Regions from separate parts of the Pseudomonas sp. JQ36 genome, predicted to be linked through region 4. Evidence: predicted binding sites of a transcription regulator. Region 4 holds the regulator's gene; each other region holds the start of a gene.
The links. Region 4 encodes FliA, which starts transcription of late flagellar genes. Its sites were predicted from a motif close to CTAAAGTTTNNNNNNNNNNNGCCGNTAA; they were not measured.
Positions count from the first base shown of each region.

Region 1: a site for FliA is predicted at 1,523-1,550, ahead of flgM (flagellar biosynthesis anti-sigma factor FlgM). Genes of this name have one in related genera too.
Region 2: a site for FliA is predicted at 2,424-2,451, ahead of ACS4NR_RS16725 (methyl-accepting chemotaxis protein). Genes of this name have one in related genera too.
Region 3: a site for FliA is predicted at 1,959-1,986, ahead of ACS4NR_RS03690 (methyl-accepting chemotaxis protein). Genes of this name have one in related genera too.

Region 1 is NZ_CM132642.1:3,209,923-3,214,016, forward strand. It holds gene ACS4NR_RS14390 (chemotaxis protein CheV) at 1-581, opposite strand, end outside; gene flgA (flagellar basal body P-ring formation chaperone FlgA) at 664-1,425, shown strand; gene flgM (flagellar biosynthesis anti-sigma factor FlgM) at 1,586-1,912, shown strand; gene ACS4NR_RS14405 (flagella synthesis protein FlgN) at 1,961-2,428, shown strand; gene ACS4NR_RS14410 (flagellar brake protein) at 2,521-3,267, shown strand; gene ACS4NR_RS14415 (MFS transporter) at 3,446-4,094, opposite strand, start outside.
Region 2 is NZ_CM132642.1:3,734,292-3,738,385, reverse strand. It holds gene ACS4NR_RS16730 (SOS response-associated peptidase) at 1-141, shown strand, start outside; gene ACS4NR_RS16725 (methyl-accepting chemotaxis protein) at 247-2,388, opposite strand; gene ACS4NR_RS16720 (M48 family metallopeptidase) at 2,652-3,470, shown strand; gene ACS4NR_RS16715 (TMEM165/GDT1 family protein) at 3,662-4,094, opposite strand, start outside.
Region 3 is NZ_CM132642.1:772,754-776,847, forward strand. It holds gene ACS4NR_RS03685 (hypothetical protein) at 1-181, opposite strand, end outside; gene ACS4NR_RS03690 (methyl-accepting chemotaxis protein) at 364-1,929, opposite strand; gene ACS4NR_RS03695 (CPBP family intramembrane glutamic endopeptidase) at 2,032-2,823, opposite strand; gene inhA (isonitrile hydratase) at 3,060-3,746, opposite strand; gene ACS4NR_RS03705 (GlxA family transcriptional regulator) at 3,836-4,094, shown strand, end outside.
Region 4 is NZ_CM132642.1:474,009-478,102, reverse strand. It holds gene ACS4NR_RS02325 (protein phosphatase CheZ) at 1-703, opposite strand, end outside; gene ACS4NR_RS02320 (chemotaxis response regulator CheY) at 721-1,092, opposite strand; gene fliA (RNA polymerase sigma factor FliA) at 1,260-2,000, opposite strand; gene fleN (flagellar synthesis regulator FleN) at 1,997-2,827, opposite strand; gene flhF (flagellar biosynthesis protein FlhF) at 2,941-4,094, opposite strand, start outside.

The DNA of each region.
Region 1 (4,094 bases), 2.7 Mb from region 4:
ACCTGCTTGCGCGCCACCGACGAGTCATCGACCGTCAGCACCCGCAGCGACAACGCCTTGCTCTGGGTTTCGACATCGACCACACCGACCGAAATCGCCTCAGGCGTCGGCGCCACTTCCGCCAGCACCTTCTCGACATCGATGATTTCGACTAACTGATTGTCGACCCGAGTCACAGCCGTCAGGTAGTGATCTCGCCCGGTGCCCTTGGGCGGTGGATGGATCTCTTCCCAGTTCATGTTGACGATGCGCTCCACCGAGCGGACCAGGAAACCCTGGGTCTTGGTGTTGTACTCCGTGATGATCACGAACGGACTGTTCTTGTCTTTCAACGCCCCGGAACCGGTCGCCATTGCCAGATCAAGGATCGGAATGGTCGCCCCCCGGATATTCGCCACCCCGCACACGACAGGACTGGACTTGGGCATCAACGTCAACGACGGGCATTGCAGCACTTCCCGCACCTTGAACACGTTGATTCCGTAGAGCTGTTGGCCGTCGAGACGGAACAACAACAGCTCCAGGCGATTCTGCCCCACCAGTTGCGTGCGCTGGTTTACCGAATCCATTACACCAGCCATGCCCAGACTCCTACACCAACGCCAAGTGTTGTTGCGACGCACATTCATTGCTAAACGGCACGGCGCTTGCTTTTTAACTCGTATGAACGCTCAAACGACATTTTTTCGACGCCTGACCTCCCGCACCCGCAAAGCGCTGTGCGCGGTGTCTGCCGTCTGCTTCTTCTTCGCTGGCAGCCCTGCCGGTGCTGATACGGTTACCTTGCCTGACATGCTTATCGGCGTCACTCAGGGCTTTCTTGAGTTCACCGTAGAAGACTATCTGGCTACCAGTCAAACGGAAGGCCGCTACGAAATCGAGGTCAACCAGCTCGACCCGCGCATGCGCATGCCTATGTGCGACAAGGAATTGACAGCCTCGCTGGAGAGCCCGGCGCGGCCGCTGGGCCGGGTTACGGTCAAGGTCCGGTGCGAAGGAAGTTCGCCGTGGACGGTGTTCGTGCCCGCTCAAGTCCGCCTGTTTCGCGAGATTGTCACCACCACCCGTCCGCTCAAGCGCGCCGGGATTATCGGGCCGCAGGATGTGACCTTGCGCGAGCGCGACGTCAGTGTGATCAATCAAGGTTTCCTGACCTCGGTAGACGAGGCGATCGGGCAGAAATTAACCCGACCAACGGTCGCCGATCAGGTCATTACTCTGGTGCATCTGGAACAGGCAGAAGTGGTGCGCAAAGGTGATCAAGTGGTCATCACCGCCCGCAGTGGCACGCTCGCCGTGCGCATGCCCGGCGAAGCCCTGGCCAACGGCGGTCTGAAAGAACAGATTCGGGTGAAAAACCTCAATTCCAACCGGGTGATCAAGGCGCAAGTCGTTGCGCCGGGCCAGGTGGAAGTGGCCATGTAAAACGCTCTCGCAGAAAACTGGCGCCAGCCCCGACGCTTCCCTAAACTGTGCCGCAGCAGGACACGCTTCGGCACATGCAGCTCATTGCAAAGTGAGCCTAAAGTTTTCCAGGGAATGGCCGAAAACATGGCAAGCGTCCAAATTCCCAGAGGTTTTTAACATGGTCATCGATTTCAGCCGTCTGAACAGCTCCTCGTCACTTACGGGCAGTACACGTACCAGCAACGCCAAGGAAACCGCCGAATCCGGCACCTCCGCGCCGCTGAATACCCAGGCCGAAACGGCCAGTACCGCAAAAAGCGGGGAATCGGTACACCTCAGCAATGAGGCTCAACAGTTGCAGAAGGTCACTGACAAGCTGCGCGATCAGCCTGCCGTCGACAAAGCCCGCGTGGCCGAGTTGAAAGCAGCGATTGCCGATGGCAGCTATAAAGTCGACAGCAACCGTGTAGCCAGCAAACTGCTCAACTTCGAAGCCCAGCGCTAGGCTTTTGCCGGCGCCAGGCTTTTGGACGCTTAGAACCCAAGGCCAGCCATGCACGACACTAATTTATTGCAACTGATCACCGACGACTTTGCTCCAGCTCAACAATTGCTGGAGTTGCTGCAAACCGAGTCCCTCGCTTTGCACGGTCGTGACATGCCTTTGCTCGAAGACATTCTGGCGCGCAAACAGGCATTGATCATTCTGCTTGAACAGCATGGCCGCAAGCGCAGCGAAATCCTTGCCAGCCTCAACCTGCCGCTCGACCGTCAGGGCCTGGAGCAACTGGCCAGCCAGTCGAGCATTGGCGATCAGTTGCTGTCCCAGAGCGATGTACTGACCGACCTGATTGCCCAGTGCCAGGCCGCCAATGTGAAAAACGGTCAGTCGATCCAGATTCAGCAGGCCGCCACGGCCAATCAACTGAAAATCCTCACCGGGGGCGAGCCGCCAGCGCTGTATGACGCTTCTGGCACATTTGCCAAACCGACCAAGCCGCGCACCCTCAGCCAGGCGTGAGCCATTCGATGTGCCTGCACTATCAACCCGCGAAACATGCTGGCAAAATGCTGGCTAGTTATAGTCAAATTTTGTCTGGAGATTGAGAAAACGTGCCAAACGCCCTAAGCGCGGATGACAGTCCGCAGCCCCCAAAGGTGCTGACCACGCCCCTGGAAATCTCCAGCAACCTGCGCCAGCTGCAAGAAAGCCACGACCCGCTGATCATCACGTTCCACGAGCGCAGTCAGCGCTTCCAGAGTTACCTGATCAAGGTTGACCGGGAAACGGCAACGATTGCCCTGGATGAAATGATCCCGCGCGATGGCGAGCGTTTTCTGCTGGCGGGCGAACCGTTCAAGGTCGAAGGCTTCCACGATGGCGTGCGCATCGCCTGGGAATGCACCGGTACGCTGAACATTGAAGAGTCCGAGGGCGATCGCTTCTACACCGGCGAGCTGCCGACCGAAGTGGTTTACCACCAGCGCCGCAACGCCTTTCGCGCAGCCCTGAAGCTGACCGATCTGGTCAGCGTCGAACTTGGCGGCGAAAAGCTCAAGGCGCCAATCAACGGCAAATTGCTGGATATTTCCGCCACCGGCTGCAAGCTGCGCTTTGAAGGCGACATCACCGACCGCCTGCAATTGGGTCAGGTCTACGACCGCATGATCGCCACCCCGCTGTTCGGCAATCAACCTATCTCGGTCGAGCTGCGTTATCTGCACTTCGAAGAAAAGCTCAACATCACCTTCGCCGGCCTGCGCTTTCACAACATCAGTGGCCAGGCGGCGCGCAATGTCGAACGCTTCGTTTATCAGTTGCAGCGTGAGGCACGCCGGTTCGATAAAGACGATATGTGATTCGTACGAGCAAATAGAAAGGGCAGTCCCTGGCGGGACTGCCCTTTTTTATGCGCGATTGAATCTCGCGGCGACTGGAGATCCATTGTGGGAGCGGGCTTGCTCGCGAATACGGCCTGACATTAAAAATTGATGCTGGCTGACACGCCGCCTTCGCGAGCAAGCCCGCTCCCACATTTCAGGGTCTGGCCCCACTGATGTCCGGTGCTGGTTTATCCCCCTCATCAGCCGGATCAGTTTCCACCGCCGCTTCAGCAGGCTGCACTTCGGGTTCCGGTTCCGGCTCTGGCGTAACCGTGGTCTGCATCTGCTCCTGCACCACCTGCTCATCCACCCGCGGGTCGAGGGCGGCCACCAGCGGCGAGCTGGACATGCTGTCCGGCATCGCCACGTGGTGCAGCGGCGCGTCGTCGACCTGATGCAGATTGGTCACCGCTTTCGGCCGGATGCGCCACACCAGCACCAACGCAAAAAAGCTGAAAAACGCATACAGGCTCTGACTTCCGAACAGCTTCATCAGCACACCTGCCAGCAGCGGGCCGATGCTCGCACCGACACCGTAGGTCACCAGCAGCATCGCCGTCAGCGACACCCGGCGATCACCCTCGACGTGGTCATTGGAGAACGCCACCGCCAGCGGGTACAGGCAGAACTGCACCAGTGAACACATGAACCCGACGACAAACAGAACTTCCAGCGGCACCTGCGGCAGGATCGCCAACGGCAACGCCGCCACCGCCAGGAACCCGGCAAAGCAGCGAATCAGCAGCGCCCGGTCATAACGATCGGACAGCCAGCCCAACGGCCACTGCACCAGCAGTCCGGCA
Region 2 (4,094 bases), 2.8 Mb from region 4:
GCCTGGCTCGATCCCGAGACGCCGCTGCATGTGCTGCAGGGGTTGCTCGCCAGTGAGCCGGCGGCGTTGCGCGAGCGGGTGTTGGCGAACCTGGTGAATGATCCGAATCTCAATGGGCCGGAGTGTCTGACTCCGGGCTGATTTGATGCTGTGCCGCCCTCTTCGCGAGCAAGCCCGCTCCCACAGGTTTTGTGAACGCCGCAAAATTACTGTGGGAGCGGGCTTGCTCGCGAATGGGCCTTTGGATCAGACCTTGAACTGATTGATCAACCGCCGCTGCTGCTCCGCCAATTTAGTCAGGCCGGCACTGGCCGAACTCGACTCATCCGCACCGCCCGCCACTTCATTCGCCACCTGACCGATATTGATCACGTTACGATTGATGTCATCCGCCACTGCGCTCTGTTCTTCCGCCGCACTGGCAATCTGCGTATTCATGTCATTGATCACCGACACCGCCTGAGTAATCGTCTCCAGCGCCTCGGCCGCTTTCGCCGCGTGCTGCACGCTTTCGTCAGTGCGGTGCTGGCTGTCTTCCATGACCCGCACCACATCGCGGGTGCCTTGTTGCAGTTGCTGGATCATGCTCTGGATTTCTTCGGTGGCTTTCTGGGTTTTCTGCGCCAGATTGCGTACCTCGTCCGCCACCACCGCAAAGCCGCGACCTTGTTCGCCGGCCCGCGCCGCTTCGATCGCCGCGTTCAGCGCCAGCAGGTTGGTCTGCTCGGCGATTCCGCGAATCGCGGTGAGGATCGCGTTGATGTTTTCACTGTCCTTGGCCAGCGTCTGCACCACCTCCACCGCTTTGCCGATTTCCACCGCCAGCACGCCAATCGAATTCGAGGTATCACGAACGATCTGCATGCCCTGGCCTGCGGCCTGATCCGCATGGCTGGCGGCTTGCGCCGCCTGGGTGGCGTTGCGTGCCACGTCCTGGGCAGTGGCGGTCATTTCCTGCACGGCGGTGGCAACCTGATCGATCTCGGCCATTTGTTTCTGAATGCCGATGTTGGTGCGAATCGCGATGTCGGCAGTGTGTTCCGAGGAATCGCTGACGCTCTGCACCGACGTCACCACCTGGGTGATCATCGCCTGCAACTTGGCGAGGAAGGTGTTGAAGCCCTTGGCAATCGAGCCCAGTTCATCGCTGCGATCACTGCTCAAGCGACGGGTCAGATCGCCTTCACCTTTGGCAATGTCATCGAGCATGGCGACCATCTGTTTCAGCGGTCGGGCGATGCCGTGCCCCACCAGCCAGATCACCAGCAAACCGATGGCGGCAATGATCAGGCCGACCATGGCCATGCCGAAGGTGTCGGATTTTCGTTGTGCATCGAGATCGGCCTGGAGTTTCTGCAGATCCGCCATCACTGCGTTCAGCGGCAGTTGCAGCATCAAGGTCCAGCGTGCGTCGGTCTGGCCGATGCCGAACGGCAGGTACAGCTCGATGCGACCCTTGTCCTTGTTGACCGAGTAGGTGACTTCGCCGCGCTTGAGGTTGGCCATGTTGGCGATCTGCTCGGCGTCGAGAATGTCGCTGACCTTTTCCCCGAATTTGCTGGTGTCCTTGGTGTAGGCGACGATCCGGCCGTTGCCGCCGATCAGGGTCATTTGCCCGGCGCCGCCGTACAGCTTCTGGTTGGCGCCGAGGAGCATTTCCTGAATGAAGTTCACCGACAGGTCGGCGCCGACGATGCCCTGGAATGCGCCGTTGAGCATGATCGGCTCAATGAACGAGGCGAGCATCACGATCTTGTCGCCGACCTTGTACGGCGCCGGATCGATCACGCAGGGCTTTTTCGTTTCCTTGGAGCACAGGTAGTACTCACTGGCGCGCACCCCGGTGGACAGGGTTTTCTGATCGTCGACATCGGCCAGTTTGTCCACGCCCAGACTGCCGTCGGTATTGCGGAACCACCACGGCAGGAAGCGTCCGTTGGCGGGATCGATACCGATCACGGCGCTGCCGATGTAGGCCGCGTCATTGTGGTCCAGTGCGTTTTTTTCCCAGCCGATGTAGGTGCCGAGAATCTTCGGATTCTTTTCGACGTTTTCCTTGATCAGGCTGATCAGTTGCTCGCGGCTCATGCTCAGTCGCGGCTGGCCATCGGCACCCGGTGTGCCGAGCAGCGCGTTGACCCGCACCAGTCCGCCGGCAATCAGCAACGGCGCTTCGAGTTCGCGCTGGATCTGGCTGACCTGGGTCTGCGCCAGCGAGGTCAGGCGTTGTTCGATGACTTGCTCGAACTGCGCCTGGGTTCGCTGTTGCACCATTTCCTGGGTGCGGGCGCCGGAGAACAGCGCGTACAGCACCAGCGCAGCGACCACGCTGAGGACGATGGCGCCAGCCAGGGCGGCGACGGAAAACTGGATCGACTTGAACTTCATGGGAGCTCCGCACGCAAGAGGACGTCTGCGCTGTTGTATCGGCAGCAGGCATGGCGCCATGAGCGTTGAACGAAACAAACGGCGGAGGATGTCGCAAATGGGTCGGTGCGCGACGCAGTGGCAGCAGGCTTGCCGGTTGCTGTGAATTTTTTACGACAGCAGCGGTGGGAAATTTCCGAAAGACCGTGCAACACGTCTGTTGTATCTGGCGCCGATACAATTACCCGCCTAGGATACGCGGCAGGTTTTCAGGGAGCTTTTGAATGAACAAGACATTGGTTGTAAGTGCACTGAGCGCAGCGCTGTTGCTGGCCGGTTGTCAGTCGGTCAACACCACCAGCGGCGGAGCCGTGGGGGTGGAGCGCAAGCAGTACATGTTCAGCATGCTGTCCTCGCAAGAGGTCGACCAGATGTATGCCCAGTCCTATCAGAAGACCGTCGGCGAAGCGTCGAGCAAAGGCGTGCTGGACAAGACCAGTCCGGAGGCCAAGCGGGTTCAGGCGATTGCCAACCGGCTGATCGCCCAGGCACCGAACTTCCGTCCGGATGCGGCGCAATGGCAGTGGGAAGTCAATCTGATCAAGAGCGACGAGCTCAACGCCAACTGCGGGCCTGGCGGCAAGATCATTTTCTACACCGGGCTGATCGACAGCCTGAAGCTGACCGACGATGAAATCGCTGCGGTCATGGGCCATGAAATCGCCCACGCCCTGCGCGAGCACGGTCGTGAAGCGATGTCCAAGGCTTATGGCATTGAAATGGCCAAGCAGGGTGCCGGTGCGTTGTTCGGTCTGGGTCAGGACAGTCTGGCGCTGGCCGACACCGTGGCCAACTACGGCATGACCTTGCCCAACAGCCGTGCCAACGAAAACGAAGCTGATCTGATCGGTCTGGAGCTGGCCGCCCGTGCCGGGTACAACCCGAATGCCGCGATCACCTTGTGGAACAAGATGAGCAAGGCGTCAGAAGGTTCGCCACCGGAGTTCATGAGTACTCACCCGGCATCGACCAGCCGGATCGCCTCGCTGCAGGCGGCGATTCCGAAAGTCATGCCGCTGTACGAGAAAGCCCCGAAGTCCTGAGTCCGTCGGGGCTTGAAGGGAACTGGCTTTATTGTGGTGAGGGGATTTATCCCCGATGGGCTGCGAAGCAGCCCCAAAACCTATGACTGCGGTGTACTGGGTGCACCGAGGTGGTCAGCTTGGGGGCGCTTCGCGCCCCATCGGGGATAAATCCCCTCACCACAGGTTTTCGGTAGTTCAGTCGACGGGGGTTAAACCCAGCCACTGCTCTGCATCGCCTTGTACACCGCCACGATCGCCAGAATCAGGAACGCCGAAGCCGCCAGGCGACGGATTAAGGTCAGTGGCAATTTCTCCGCCGCAAAGTTACCCGCCAGTACCACCGGCACGTTGGCAATCAACATGCCCAGGGTAGTGCCGATAATCACCAGCCACAGCTCAGGGTATTGCGCCGCCAGCATCACCGTGGCGATCTGCGTCTTGTCACCGATTTCCGCGAGGAAGAAGGCGATCAGCGTGGTCAGGAAGGGGCCGAACTTGCGTGCGGTGCTGGCTTCATCGTCGTCCATCTTGTCCGGAACCAGCGTCCAGAGCGCCGTGGCAGCGAAGCTTGCGGCAAGAATCCAGTGCAACACCGAATCGGAGAAGAAGCTGCCGAACCAGGCACCTACCGCACCGGCTGCC
Region 3 (4,094 bases), 300 kb from region 4:
AATAGCTTTCATCGTCGAAATTTCCTGTTCCACCACTGATGGACCAATACCGCTGACCCAAGAACTCGTCCTGATAGAAAGATCTGAATTTCGCTGTTTTCCGTTTACCGCCCAATCTCCATTGAAACCTGTCATCACTGACGAGTGGTTTTTTCGGGAGAAACATAACGTGAGTGGTCATTGTTAAACCTGCCTTTTCGAGTAAGAGGAGGTGTTACAACCGACTGCAATTACGGTTTCTCTTGATACCCGCTCGGATAACGGTGCGTCTACTGTCAGATCTGACAGGTGCACAAGCAATAAAAAACCCGGAAGCTTTCGCTGTCCGGGTTTTTTGCGGGGAGATCAGCAAGTGTTTTGCTTTTAGCGGTTAAACCGCTCCACCAACGAATACTGGGTATTCGCCGTCTTGGTCAGCTCTTCACTCAGCAATGCCGAGTTATGCGCTTGCTCGGACGTCTGGTCTGCCAGTTCCGAAATGTTGCTGATGTTGCGGCTGATTTCTTCAGCAACAGCACTTTGCTCTTCGGTGGCCGCGGCGATCTGCGTGGTCATGTCGGTGATGTTGGCCACGGCTTCGCTGATGCCGACCAGTGCCTGATCCGCTTCCAGCACTCGTGCCACACCTTCTTCCGCCTGGCGATGGCCGGCTTCCATGGTCTGCACGGCACTCGAAGCCGTCTGCTGCAGCTTGGCGATCAAGGCATGGATCTGTCCGGTGGATTCGCTGGTGCGTTGCGCCAGTTGACGGACTTCATCAGCGACTACGGCAAAACCACGGCCCATCTCGCCGGCACGTGCCGCTTCGATGGCGGCGTTGAGGGCGAGCAGGTTGGTCTGGTCGGCGATGCCTTTGATCACGTCGACCACGCCACCGATTTCGTCGCTGTCCTTGGCCAGTTGGGTGACGGTCAGGCCGGTTTCGCCGACCACCACCGACAAGCGCTGGATGGCTTCGCGGGTTTCGCCGGCGATGTCACGGCCGCGACCGGTCAGACGGTTGGCTTCCTGCGTCGCGTCAGCCGTACGCTGGACGTGGCTGGCCACTTCCTGAGTGGTGGCGGCCATCTGGTTGACGGCGGTGGCGACCTGTTCGGTTTCCACGCGCTGACGTTCCAGACCGCTGGAGCTGTTGTGCGCCAGGGCGTCGGACTGTTTCGCTTGATCGGTCAGGTGCTCTGCAGTGTCCTGCAGACGGGTCAGGCAGGTTTTCAGGCGGGCTTCCTGGCTGAGGATCGACATTTCCAGACGCGCCTGCGCGCCACGGCTGTCGGTGTACATCTGCGCGATCAGCGGGTCGGAGGTAGTCTGTTCGGCCAGGCGCAGCAGGCGCTTGAGCCCGCGTTGCTGCCATTGCAGACCCATCAGGCCCAACGGTACCGACAGACCGGCAGCGAGGGCGAAGCCCCATTGCGAGTTCAGGGTCGCGCCGATCACGAAGCTCAACTGGCTGACCAGTATGAATGGCAGCCAGTCCTGCAGCACCGGCAGCCATTTGTCGCTGGAAGGAATTGCCGACTTGCCCTGGTTGATGCGTTGGTAGAGCGCTTCGGCACGGCGGATCTGTTCGGCGGTGGGTTTGATCCGCACCGACTCGTAACCGATCACCTGATTGCCCTCGAACACCGGTGTCACGTAGGCGTTCACCCAGTAGTGGTCACCGGATTTGCAGCGATTCTTGACAATGCCCATCCATGGCAAGCCTTGTTTCAGTGTGCCCCACATGTGCGAAAACACCGCAGCCGGGACGTCAGGGTGACGAACCAGGTTGTGCGGCGCACGGATCAGCTCTTCACGCGAAAACCCGCTGATTTCGACGAAAGCGTCGTTGCAGTAGGTGATCACGCCTTTGGCGTCGGTTGTGGAAATCAACCGCTGCTGAGCCGGGAAAGTCCGTTCGCGTTGTGTAATGGGCTGGTTATTACGCATGGTTTTTCAATCCGCAAGGCTTTGAAAGGTTGTCGGCGCTGTCAGGAAATTATTGAAGTTTTTTTTCAGATATAAGTACGGCGTCGCAAAACCGCTCTTGCTTCAACCGGCCAGCATCGGATAGGTGAACAGCGCAAAATGCAGCAGGTTCAGCCCGAAATGCGTGGCGATCGCCGCAGCAAGGCCACCAAAACGGTAGGCCAGACCATAGCCGACACCTGCCAGCCCCGCCAGCAACACCCAGTGCCATCCCGCGCCCACATGCGCCAGGGCAAAGATCAGCGACGCCAGCAGCAGAGCGAGGTTGTCGCCGTGGGGCAGGTGCTTGAACAGTCGGCTCAAGCCGCCCTGTATATAGCCGCGAAACAGCGCCTCCTCGACCAGCGTCACCAACAGCAGATTGTTCAGCAGCCACAGCCACGCCTGATCGGGCCACTTCGGCGCCCAGGCAATCATGCCGAACAACAGCGCGCCGCCCAGCGCCAGGACGGCGCTCAACGTCAGGGCGAGGACGCTGGCGTACACCGTCGAACGCAGCGTGCGTGCCGCGACAATCCATGGGCAGGCGAGCAACAGCCAGAAGCCGATCAAGGGTTTGTCCAGATTCAGGTACATCGCGAACGGCACGGCGTCGTCGGTGAAACGCAGCGGGGCGATGGCCCGGCCGTTGGCGAACCCCGGCAACCAGTGCAGCGCCAGTGACAGGGCGAGGAAGATAAACAGCGCGTGCCCCAGCAGACGCGCCACCGGCACTTGCTGTTGGCGTACGGCGAAACCGCTCACCAGCAATAGTCCCACGGAGATCAGCGCGAGCCAGCCGAGTTGGCCAAAGCTCAACGCCAATCCATAACCGAGGCTGAGAAGTGCCAGATAGAGCCATGGCAACGCCTTCATCGAAAGTCCTTGTGCAGAATTTTGTGGAAGGGCTTTCTACACGGGTGAGGGCGTTGGGACAAGTAAAGCTGTGGCGGGATGCGGGGACAGGCTGCAAACCTGAGGCCATTCACAAAACCCATTGTGGGAGCGGGCTTGCTCGCGAATGCGGTGTGTCAGGCGATAACAATCTCGACGGATACACCGCAATCGCGAGCAAGCCCACTCCCACAGTAGATCTGTGTGTAGCTGAGGGATCAGCGCAGATCGAGTTTCGCCGCCGCGCGCTCGGTGATTTCCGTGCGCAGTTTCAACGAAGGCGCCGCGCGGTGCCGAGCCTCATCGACGACAGCATTCGGCGCCGTCTGCGGGCTGCCCGATTCAAACGGCGGTGCCGGCGCATATTCCAGCTGCAGTTGAATCAACTGCGCCGCCTCGGCACCCACCAGTTCAGCCGCGAGCACCAGCGCAAAGTCGATGCCTGCGGTAATTCCGCCACCGGTAAACAGATTGCCGTCGCGTACCACCCGGTCCTGCACCGCAATCGCGCCGAGTTTCGGCAGCAGTTCGTGATAGGCCCAGTGGGTGGTCGCGCGTTTGCCTTTCAGCAGTCCCGCCGCGCCCAGTACCAGCGAACCGGTGCACACCGACGTCACATACCTGGCCTGCGCCGCCTGGCGTTTGATGAACCCCAGCGTCTGCTCATCTTCCATCAGCGGCCCGACCCCGGCGCCGCCGGGAATGCAGATCACATCCAGATTCGGGCAGTCCTCGAAGGTGGTGGTCGGTTTCAACAGCAGGCCGGTGCTGGCGGTGACCGGCACCAGATCTTTCCAGATCAGATGCACCTGCACGTCCGGCAGCGAGGCCAGTACGTCATAGGGACCGGTCAGGTCGAGTTGCTGCACCTGCGGAAATAACAGAAAACCGATCTGCAACGTCATGGGGTTTTTCTCCAGTTGAGGGGTGGACGGCTTCACTGTAGGCGCGTAGGTTCTGGCGTATACGCCAATAACCCCACGAATTACGCCAAATGCCCAAAGCCATTCACGTACTCGCGTTCGCCAACATGCAGATCCTCGACGTCACTGGCCCGCTGCAAGTGTTCGCCTCGGCCAACGACATCGCTCGCCAACGCGGCTTGCCGGTGCCTTATACGCCGTCGGTGATTGCCAGTGAGGGCGGCGCGGTGATGTCGTCGGCGGGGTTGGCGGTGCTCGCCGAACCGTTGCCGCAAGACGCCAGCGACACGCTGATTATCGCGGGTGGTTGGGGGATCTATCCGGCATCCG
Region 4 (4,094 bases):
CTTCACCCTGCGAGAGATGTTTTTGTGGATCTTTTTCTGCAAGCATCGCGGCACGGTCGTGTTCGATGCCCGCAAAGCGGTCAACCTGACTGGCCATGAGGACGAGTTTGAGCAAATTGCTTTCGACTTCGGTGACCAGTTGGGTCACACGCTTGATCACCTGACCTGTGAGGTCCTGGTAATCCTGAGCCAGCAGGATGTCGTTGAGGTTGCTCGACACCGCACGGTTGTCCGTGCTGCTGCGTGACAGAAAACCGTCGACCCGGCGCGCCAGTTCGCGGAACTCTTCAGCTCCGACCTCACGACGCATGAAGCGGCCCCAATCGGTGCTCAGCGCCTGGGCTTCTTCAGCCAGGCCATTGACCACCGGGGTGGCGCTCTCCACCAGATCCATGGTGCGGTTGGCCGCGGCTTCGGTCAGCTTGACCACATAGCCCAGGCGTTCGGTGGCGTCGGTGATTTGCGACACTTCCTCGGCCTGCGGCATGTGCGGATCGATCTGGAAATTGACGATCGCACTGTGCAGTTCGCGTGTGAGCTTGCCCACTTCCTGATACAGGCCGCGGTCACGGGTCTGATTGAGCTCATGGATCAGTTGCACAGCGTCGCCGAACCTGCCTTTTTCAAGGCTCTCGACCAGTTCGACCGCGTGTTTTTTCAGGGTCGACTCGAAATCGCCCTGTGAAGATTCGTTATGCTCCATAGCTCCCCCGCGCGTCATCAGCCGATGCGTTCGAAAATCTTCTCGATTTTGTCTTTCAACGCCTGAGCCGTGAAAGGTTTGACCACGTAGCCGTTCACACCGGCCTGAGCGGCCTCGATGATTTGCTCACGCTTGGCTTCAGCGGTCACCATCAGCACGGGCAGATGCTTGAGTTTTTCATCGGCACGTACGTGGCGCAGCAAGTCGATACCGGTCATGCCCGGCATGTTCCAGTCCGTTACCAGAAAGTCGATGCTTCCGCTGTTGAGTACCGGAATGGCGGTAGTGCCATCGTCGGCCTCGACGGTATTGGTGAACCCAAGATCGCGCAGCAGGTTCTTGATGATCCGCCGCATCGTTGAGAAGTCATCAACGATGAGGATTTTCATGTCTTTGTTCAATTCGACCTCCAAGCAGTCTTAAACGCGCCCAGCACCTGGACGCGCCACTTCAATCAATCCGGCAAAGCACTCGATGACTGTCTGGAGCACAACAGAGCAAGACCGGTGCCGTTCATCACCGCACCAGCCTCGTTCGCAGTGTCCCCACACTGCCTTCAGCGCGCTCGCCACTCCCCCAAACGCCCCCGCAAACGGGCCGCGCACTGGCTGTGTAACTGGCTGACCCGCGATTCACTGACGCCAAGGACTTCACCGATTTCCTTGAGGTTCAGCTCTTCGTCGTAGTACAGCGCCAACACCAGTCGCTCACGCTCCGGCAAATTGGCAATCGCATCCGCCAGCGCAGCCTGAAAGCGTTCATCTTCCAGATCGCGTGACGGCTCAAGATGAGCACTGGCGCCATCCTCGTGCAGCCCTTCGTGTTCGCCGTCCTGCAACAGGTCGTCGAAACTGAACAGCCGGCTGCCCAGCGTGTCATTCAAAATCCCGTAGTAATCGTCGAGACTCAATTGGAGTTCGGCCGCAACCTCGTGATCTTTAGCATCACGTCCGGTTTTAGCTTCAATTGAGCGAATTGCGTCGCTGACCATACGGGTGTTGCGGTGAACCGAGCGTGGCGCCCAATCCCCTTTGCGCACTTCATCGAGCATCGCGCCGCGGATCCGGATGCCCGCGTACGTTTCGAAACTGGCGCCTTTGCTGGCGTCGTATTTGGTAGAGACTTCGAGCAGGCCGATCATCCCGGCCTGAATCAGGTCTTCAACCTGCACACTCGCCGGCAAGCGCGCCAGCAAGTGATAGGCAATGCGCTTGACCAGTGGCGCGTAACGCTCGATCAACTCGTACTGCGCGTCACGTGCCGACTTCTTGTAGTAGTTCATACCGCTCGCGGTCATAACACAGGCCCTGCTGTTTGCTGCACGAGGCGCTCGACGAAAAACTCAAGGTGTCCGCGCGGGTTGGCAGGCAGCGGCCAGGTATCGACCTTCTGCGCGATCGCCTTGAACGCCAGCGCGCACTTGGAACGCGGAAAGGCTTCATAGACCGCTCGCTGCTTCTGCACTGCCTTGCGCACGCTTTCGTCGTACGGCACGGCGCCGACGTATTGTAAGGCGACGTCGAGGAAGCGATCCGTGACCTTGGTCAACTTGGCGAACAGGTTGCGCCCTTCCTGCGGGCTCTGCGCCATGTTGGCGAGGACGCGGAAGCGGTTCATGCCGTAGTCGCGGTTGAGCAGTTTGATCAGCGCGTAGGCGTCGGTGATCGAGGTCGGCTCGTCGCAGACCACCAGCAACACTTCCTGGGCGGCGCGGACAAAACTGACTACCGAGTCACCAATACCCGCAGCGGTGTCGATCACCAGCACATCGAGGTTGTCGCCGATGTCGCTGAAGGCCTGAATCAGACCGGCATGTTGCGCCGGGCTCAGGTGCACCATGCTTTGGGTGCCGGAAGCGGCCGGCACGATGCGGATCCCGCCGGGCCCCTGCAACAGCACGTCGCGCAGTTCGCAGCGGCCTTCGATCACGTCGGCCAGAGTGCGTTTGGGGGTCAGTCCCAGCAGAACGTCGACGTTCGCCAGCCCCAGGTCGGCGTCCAGCAGCATGACCCGACGGCCAAGCTCTGCCAGCGCCAGAGACAAGTTCACTGACACGTTAGTCTTGCCGACGCCACCTTTGCCGCCGGTCACCGCGATCACCTGTACGGGATGCATGCTGCCCATGTTATTTCTTTACCTTGTCTTGCATAGACGGAGGCCACATTACTGGCTGCGCGTTCTCAACCGGAACAATGCATGGCAGACCATCGATGTAGGTACAAAAACGGTTCATTACCTCAGCCAACCTGCTTGGTCGGGCTGTGGTAGATATCAGCGAACATGTCAGCCATGGCTTCTTCGCTGGGTTCTTCCTGCATTTGCACGCTGACGGCGCGGCTGACCAGTTGATGACGGCGCGGCAGATGCAGATCATCCGGAATCCGTGGGCCATCGGTCAGGTACGCGACCGGCAATTCATGACTGATCGCCAGGCTCAATACTTCGCCAAGACTGGCCGTCTCATCCAGTTTAGTCAGGATGCAGCCGGCAAGCCCGCAACGCTTGTAACTGTGGTACGCGGCGGTTAGAACCTGTTTCTGGCTGGTGGTTGCCAGCACCAGATAATTTTTTGAACGGATGCCACGCCCGGCCAGGCTTTCCAGCTGCATGCGCAAGGCCGGATCGCTGGCCTGCAAGCCGGCGGTGTCGATCAGCACCACGCGCTTGCGCAGCAGCGGGTCGAGCGCCTGAACCAGCGACTGGCCCGGATCGACGTGGGTCACCGGCACATTGAGAATGCGACCCAGGGTCTTCAGTTGTTCCTGGGCACCGATACGGAAACTGTCCATGCTCACCAGCGCGACATTCTGCGCGCCGTATTTCAGCACGTAGCGCGCGGCCAGCTTGGCCAGGGTGGTGGTCTTGCCCATGCCGGCCGGACCGACCATGGCAATCACCCCGCCCTCTTCCAGCGGCTCGACTTCCGGTACGGCAATCATCCGCGCCAGGTGCGCGAGCAGCATGCGCCAGGCCTGACGTGGTTCTTCGATATCATTAATCATCGCCAGCAGATCGCGCGACAACGGTCCGGACAGACCGATGCGTTGCAGACGGCGATACAGATTGGCTTGCGCCGGACGGCTGCCTTGCAGCTGATTCCAGGCCAGGGTGCCGAGCTGCACTTCCATCAGCTCACGCAGACTGTTCAATTCGAAACGCATCGAATCCAGCGCACGCGGATCGACGCCAGCGGCCGCCGGTGCAGGTGCCGGAGCCGTACGCGCCGGGGCGGCGTAAGTCGGTTCGCTCAACGGTTCGGCAGCGGTCAGCGGCAGGCCGGCCGTCAACGGCAGCCCGGCGAACAACTGGCGATTGGTGTTGCCGTCGGCTTCGCCACGCAGGCTCAGCTCGGCCTGGGCGGTCACGATGCGCGACTGGGTCTTGCGCAGCT